One region of the Nostoc sp. 2RC genome, then DNA from elsewhere that is predicted to be linked to it. Evidence: predicted binding sites of a transcription regulator. Region 1 holds the regulator's gene; each other region holds the start of a gene.

Region 1 (2,281 bases):
ATGCCTACTCTAAATTAGTAGACCCTTCAATTCCCCAGTATTAGGGAATTCCAAAAAATAGATAACAGCAGATGACTGTTGACTGTTAACGGTTCGCAGTCAACAGTCAAAATTAGCAATAGACTTCTAAGAGAAGTGGGGAAAAGGGTAAGGGGTAAAGGGGAAAGGACAAATAAAAACCTTTTTCCCTTTAACCTTTTCCCTTTCCCCCTCTTGCAAAAGGTCTAATGTTATTGTAAAATTAACCGTCAATCAATTTGGGGGTTTCTTGGGGAAGCTTGGAACCTTACATAGGGTCTAGATTTATTCAGTTTTTAATTCCTAATTTAGCAGCGATCGCTACAAAAATACGTATTCGCTAATACTGTTCGCAATATATAGTTGTGCAAAAATACGGTTATAAAGCTATGAACTTGTAGATTAAGATAGTCGCTCTTTATAGCCAAAAATAAAATTATGTTTGCAGCAGAGCTTCCACCGTATTATACGCAGACTTTAAAAGTATTTATCACAATATAATTGTATAATCTATTAAATTAATTAATTATTAATAATTTTGTTTAGGATCGAATCCTCAACTTTTTCCAATCCAATTTTTGATTAAAATTTGCACTCAGCAAAGCATACTCTATGGAAGTCCAGTTGACCAATCGACAACAGCATATACTTTGGGCTACAGTACGTCATTACATTGCTACGGCAGAGCCTGTTGGTTCAAAGGCTTTGGTGGAAGAGTACGATTTGGGTGTTAGCTCAGCAACGATTCGTAATGTCATGGGTGTTTTAGAAAAGTCTGGGTTACTTTACCAACCACATACTTCTGCTGGAAGAGTACCTTCAGACTCAGGGTATCGCATTTATGTTGACCAGCTAATTACACCTTCTCTGAAAGACGTTACGCGAACAGAAATATTAGCAAAAGAAGTAGAAGTGGCACTGCAAAAGCGCCTACATTGGGAAGATTGGAGTTTAGAAACTTTGCTGCAAGGAGCTGCACAAATTTTAGCAACCTTGAGCGGCTGCATTAGCTTGATTACCATGCCTCAAACCACGACAGCACTGGTGCGACATCTACAATTAGTGCAAATTGACGCCGGAAAAATCATGCTGATTGTAGTGACTGATAATTATGAAACACACTCCAAATTAATGGATTTGTCGCTAGCACCAGAGGAAACACAACGGGAACCAGAAGTAATAGATCGCGAATTGCAAATTGTTTCTAACTTTTTGAATAGTCACTTACGAGGGCGGAGTTTGTTAGAATTAGCCTCTCTCGACTGGAGTCAATTAGATCGAGAATTTCAACGCTACGGCGAATTTCTCAAAACTTCAGTTGCAGAATTGACTCGTCGCACTCTAGCGCCCACTGCAACACAAATTATGGTTAGAGGTGTTGCAGAAGTTTTGCGTCAGCCGGAATTCTCGCAGTTACAACAAGTACAAACAATTATCCACCTCCTGGAAGAAGAACAAGACCAGCTATGGCGATTAATATTTGAAGAATCAGAGTCAGAAGATTTGGGTAAGTCCAAGGTAACCGTTCGCATTGGTGCAGAAAATCCCTTAGAACCGATACGTACTTGTAGTTTGATTTCTTCTACCTATCGCCGAGGTTCAATACCTGTGGGTAGTGTAGGAGTTTTAGGGCCAACACGCCTAGATTATGAAAGTGCGATCGCTGTTGTCGCTGCTGCTGCTGATTACCTTTCAGAAGCTTTCAGTTAATTTACAGAGATTATGGTGAGAAAAATTGCCTTTGGATTACTATGGCTGGGATTCATTGTCTATGCGTTTATCCTCTCGCCTCCCCAACAACCAGGCACATTCGAGTTGATTAAAAACCTTTCTCTTGGTCAATGGCAAGGTATTAATCCATTAGTAATAGCCCTATTCAACCTCATGGGCGTTTGGCCCCTCATCTACAGCGCAGTAGTGTTTATCGATGGTAGAGGGCAAAAAATACCTGCTTGGCTATTTGCGATCGCTTCTTTTGGGGTTGGTGCTTTTGCCCTATTGCCCTACTTAGCCCTTAGAGAACCAAATCAAAAATTTGTTGGTCAAAAGAATACTTTCTTCAAGCTGCTAGATTCTCGTGTAACTGGTTATGTTCTGACTTTAACTGCTGTGATTCTGGTTACCTACGGTTTAACCCAAGGAGATTGGACAGATTTTATCCAACAGTGGCAAACTAACCGCTTCATTCACGTCATGAGCCTCGATTTCTGTTTACTTTCCCTATTATTTCCGACATTAGTAAAAGATGATATGGCACGGCGTG
Region 2 (2,281 bases), on a different contig from region 1:
TGACCGCCAGTTAACACGGCGATATCTTCTAGCATAGCTTTGCGGCGATCGCCAAAGCCAGGAGCTTTCACAGCAGCAACATTCAGTACACCGCGCAAACGGTTAACTACTAAGGTTGCCAAGGCTTCTTTTTCGATATCTTCGGCAATAATTACCAAAGGACGACCAGCACGAGCTACTTGCTCTAACACTGGTACGAGGTCTTGTACGAGAGCGATTTTTTTATCGGTGAGCAGGAGGAAAGGCTCATCGAAAACCGCTTCCATCCGTTCTGGGTCAGTGGCAAAATAAGGAGAGATGTAGCCTTTATCAAAGCGCATCCCTTCAGTAATTTCCAACTCAGTGGTCATAGATTTCCCTTCTTCTAGGGAAATTACGCCTTCCTTGCCCACCTTATCCATAGCTTGGGCAATCATTTGACCGACTTCTTCGTCGTTACCGGCTGAGATTGCACCAACTTGGGCAATGGCTTTGGAATCTTCTACGGGACGGGCATGTTCAGCAATTTTATCTACCAAAAAGGCGGTAGCTTTATCAATACCACGCTTCAACAAAATCGCATTAGCACCAGCAGCAACGTTCCGCAAGCCTTCTTTGACAATCGCATGAGCTAAAACGGTGGCAGTGGTGGTGCCATCGCCCGCAGCATCATTGGTCTTAGAAGCAGCTTGACGAATCAGAGCTACACCAGTGTTTTCAATGTGGTCTTCTAATTCGATTTCCTTGGCGATGGTTACACCGTCATTAACGATTTGCGGTGCGCCAAATTTCTTTTCTAGGACTACATTCCGACCTTTGGGGCCAAGGGTAACAGCTACAGCCTCAGCCAGAATGTCAATGCCTCGCTCCAGGGCGCGACGGGCGTTTTCGTTGTAGATAATGCGCTTTGCCATAGGTGTCTCAAATTCAAGGAGTAAGTCAATTTTTTTTCAATTGGGCATTGGGCATTGGGCATTGGGCATCGGGAAAACTCTTTCCTATTCGCCATTCCCCCAACCCTACTCCCTTGTTAGATAACGACTGCTAAAATATCCTTTTCAGAAAGCAGTACATATTCTTCAGTACCAAGTTTGATGTCAGTACCAGCGTACTTAGAGTACAGAACCTTATCACCGACTTTAATTTCCAATTCTTGACGGCTACCGTCGTCATTACGCTTGCCAGGGCCAAGGGCGACTACTTCACCGACTTGGGGCTTTTCCTTAGCGGTATCGGGCAAATAAAGACCACCTGCGGTCTTTTCCTCAGAGGCGCTCACTTTTACGAAAACGCGATCGCCTAAAGGTTTTACTGTAGAAACGGTTAGAGATATTGCTGCCATATCGTTATTCTCCAGAGTTAGCACTCTCAACTCCTGAGTGCTAATCTACCCAAAAGCAGCCTACAATGGCAAGAATTTCTTAAGTACGGGTTCCCGAACTAGGATCTCTTGGGTGTACTTAAGTACAAATGCTTAATTATTTTTATTCTTCGGGTTCTGTTCCGGAAGCTGCGAATATTTTTATAGGGACTAGGGTATGGGACATGGGGCATAGGGCATAGGGCATAGGAGATGAGGAAAATAACTATTAACTCCTAACTCCTAACTCTTAACTCCTAATTGTTAACTCTTAACTCCCAATCCCAATGCTCCATTCCCCATCTCAGTAAACTTTATTTGCAAAGCTTGGAAATTGTTATAGAACTGTAATCAGGGAGCCGCTCTATGAGTAACAATAAGGTGATCCAGAAAAGCCATCAAATCCCCAAAACCACCAAGCCTCTTGAACATAAAGTCCTGAGTAATTGTGTAGAAAGTTTAGGAATGGGAAAAATTCAGCAACATACTTTTATTCGTGCTGAGCAACCACACCCTAACTACTGCTCAAAACCAGCTAGTCTGGAATCTTGGGAGTACTTAAAAAGCGACTTAAAGAGCAAAAACTTCAAAAGTCGCAAGCAAGTCATCCCATTTGTGTCCTTAGAACTCAAGCCAATTGCTTGCAGGTTTCTGGTTCTGGACTCATAATGGTGGTCTACCCTGATGGGGTCTGGTATCGCCAGGCAAACTCGGAAGTTATTGAGCGGATCGTTCAAGAACACTTAATCGGCATAATGGCGGTTGAAGAATATGCATTTTTAACCCATCTTTTGCCAGAAACTTCCCTGGTTTATTGCGAATGTCTCATGAAGGCTTAACAACCGAAGGATATGTTATGGCAGTAAGCTTTTAGAAAGTGCGGGTTGGTTTTGAGGTAGGGTCATCTTTAAGCCAATACTTAACTAGTGAGTCAGAAGGATT
Region 3 (2,281 bases), on a different contig from region 1:
CAGCGAAAGTCATACCTTGTATTCTCATCGCTAGTAAGTTGCAAACTAAAGTAACTCCCCACAGTGTGAATGCTGCATGGCGTTGGGAGAGTCCCCAGGCTAGTAAGCGGTGATGCAGGTGGTCTTTGCCAGGGGTGCTCAGAGGGTTATTTCCTGCTAATAGCCTTCGTACAAATACTTGAGTAGTATCTAGTACGGGCAACAACAAAAATAAAACCGTGGGTACCAGAGCGTACACTGTGTTTTGTTGCAGTTTGCCTAAAATACTAGTTGCTGCCAATACATAGCCGAAAAAGTACGCTCCAGCATCGCCCATAATAATCCGTGACGGATGGAAATTGTGGCGTAAAAAGCCCAGTGCCGCACCCCCTAAGGCTGCCAAAACTAAAGTAGCCGCCGCACGATTGTTAAATTGAGCTGAAACCCCCAACAAACTCATGGCGGTAATAAAGCTGATTCCTCCCGCCAAACCATCCATCCCATCCATTAAATTGATGGCGTTGGTAATCCCCACTACCCATAGTACTGTCAGGCACATGGACAGAAGTGAGTCGATGGGTGTGCCAAACATCACTTTCACACTGATGCCGTTAGCTACGAGTAACAGTGCTGTGACAATTTGTGCCCACAAACGAACGGAGGGCGGTAAACCGAACTGATCGTCAATAAAGCCAACTAGGACTAATATTGAACCCCCCAAGAGAATAGTTAGTACCTGAGCCAATACGTTTTGGACTTCGATGGGTCGTAAAAGACTAGCTAATACCAGCGCGGCAATTACACCAGCGTAGATAGCTAGCCCGCCTGCATTGGGCAAAGGTTCTCGATTCAGCCGCCGTGCGTTTGGTTGGTCTGCCCAACCTACTCGCAAGGCGAATTTGCGTACAGTGGGAATTAAACGCCAGGTTACAAGCCAAGCTAAGAGGAATGTAAATACTACTGCCAACCAGCCGGTGCCGCTAGGTTCGACAATACCAAGGGATTTAAGGGAGTTGTCTAGGTTCATCTCCCAATTCAAGCATTACTGCCAGTATTTAATATGAGGATCACCTGTATATTAATCAATTTTTCAATTCCATTTGTAACTTGACTTGTTGGAGACATTAGCACTCTTGACCTGTGAGTGCTAAATTGTCTAATGGAAGCGCTTGAGAAATAAAACATGGCGAAAATTATTGCATTTGACGAGGAATCGCGGCGAGCTCTAGAAAGGGGTGTTAACGCCCTTGCGGATGCCGTAAAAATCACCTTGGGGCCCAAAGGTCGTAATGTCCTTTTAGAGAAAAAATTTGGCGCACCTCAAATTGTCAACGATGGTATCACTGTTGCCAAGGAAATTGAATTAGAAGATCCTTTGGAAAATACAGGTGCAAGACTCATCCAGGAAGTGGCATCAAAAACTAAAGATGTTGCTGGGGATGGAACTACAACTGCTACCGTTTTGGCACAGGCTTTGATTCGGGAAGGTCTGAAGAACGTTGCGGCCGGTAGTAATCCAGTGAGCTTAAAGCGCGGGATCGACAAGACTATCGAAGCGCTTGTAGAAGAAATTGCCAAGATAGCTAAACCAGTCGAAGGAAGTGCCATCGCTCAAGTTGCCACTGTCTCTGCCGGAAACGACGAAGAAGTTGGCAATATGCTAGCCCAAGCAATGGAAAAAGTCACCAAGGATGGTGTGATTACCGTTGAAGAATCAAAATCCCTGACAACTGAATTAGAAGTGGTTGAAGGGATGCAAATTGACAGAGGTTATATTTCTCCTTACTTTGTCACCAACAACGAACGGCAAATCGTGGAATTTGAAAATGCCCGCATTCTGATTACTGATAAAAAAATCAGCAGCATTCAGGATTTAGTGCCAGTGTTGGAAAAAGTTGCTCGTTCCGGTCAGCCTTTGCTGATTATCGCGGAAGATGTGGAAGGAGACGCCTTGGCAACCTTGGTTGTGAACAAAGCGCGGGGTGTACTGACTGTAGCTGCTATCAAAGCTCCTGGTTTTGGCGATCGCCGCAAAGCTTTGCTAGAAGATATTGCCATTCTCACCGACGGACAATTGATTTCTGAAGAAATCGGCTTGAGTTTGGATACTGCTTCTTTGGAAACCCTGGGAACTGCTCGCAAAATCACCATCGATAAAGAAAACACCACAATTGTCGCTGGTAGTGACAGCAAGCCAGAGGTGCAAAAGCGCATTGGTCAAATTCGCCGCCAGTTGGACGCCAGCGATTCTGACTACGATAAAGAAAAACTCCAAGAACGCATCGCTAAGCTAGCTGGCGGT

What was found. The regulator HrcA, encoded in region 1, represses chaperone genes, less so after heat shock. The targets are predictions, from matches to a motif close to TTAGCACTCNNGANTCNNGAGTGCTAA.
Region 2: a site for HrcA is predicted at 1,339-1,365, ahead of groES (co-chaperone GroES). Genes of this name have one in related genera too.
Region 3: a site for HrcA is predicted at 1,104-1,130, ahead of groL (chaperonin GroEL). Genes of this name have one in related genera too.

What each region holds. Positions count from the first base shown of each region.
Region 1 is NZ_JACKZU010000195.1:11,950-14,230, forward strand. Features, by position in the region: gene GNE10_RS20705 (rhodanese-like domain-containing protein) at 1-44, shown strand, start outside; gene hrcA (heat-inducible transcriptional repressor HrcA) at 631-1,728, shown strand; gene GNE10_RS20715 (DUF2834 domain-containing protein) at 1,741-2,281, shown strand, end outside.
Region 2 is NZ_JACKZU010000146.1:2,838-5,118, reverse strand. Features, by position in the region: gene groL (chaperonin GroEL) at 1-893, opposite strand, end outside; gene groES (co-chaperone GroES) at 1,010-1,321, opposite strand.
Region 3 is NZ_JACKZU010000010.1:46,396-48,676, reverse strand. Features, by position in the region: gene GNE10_RS02775 (MraY family glycosyltransferase) at 1-1,006, opposite strand, end outside; gene groL (chaperonin GroEL) at 1,163-2,281, shown strand, end outside.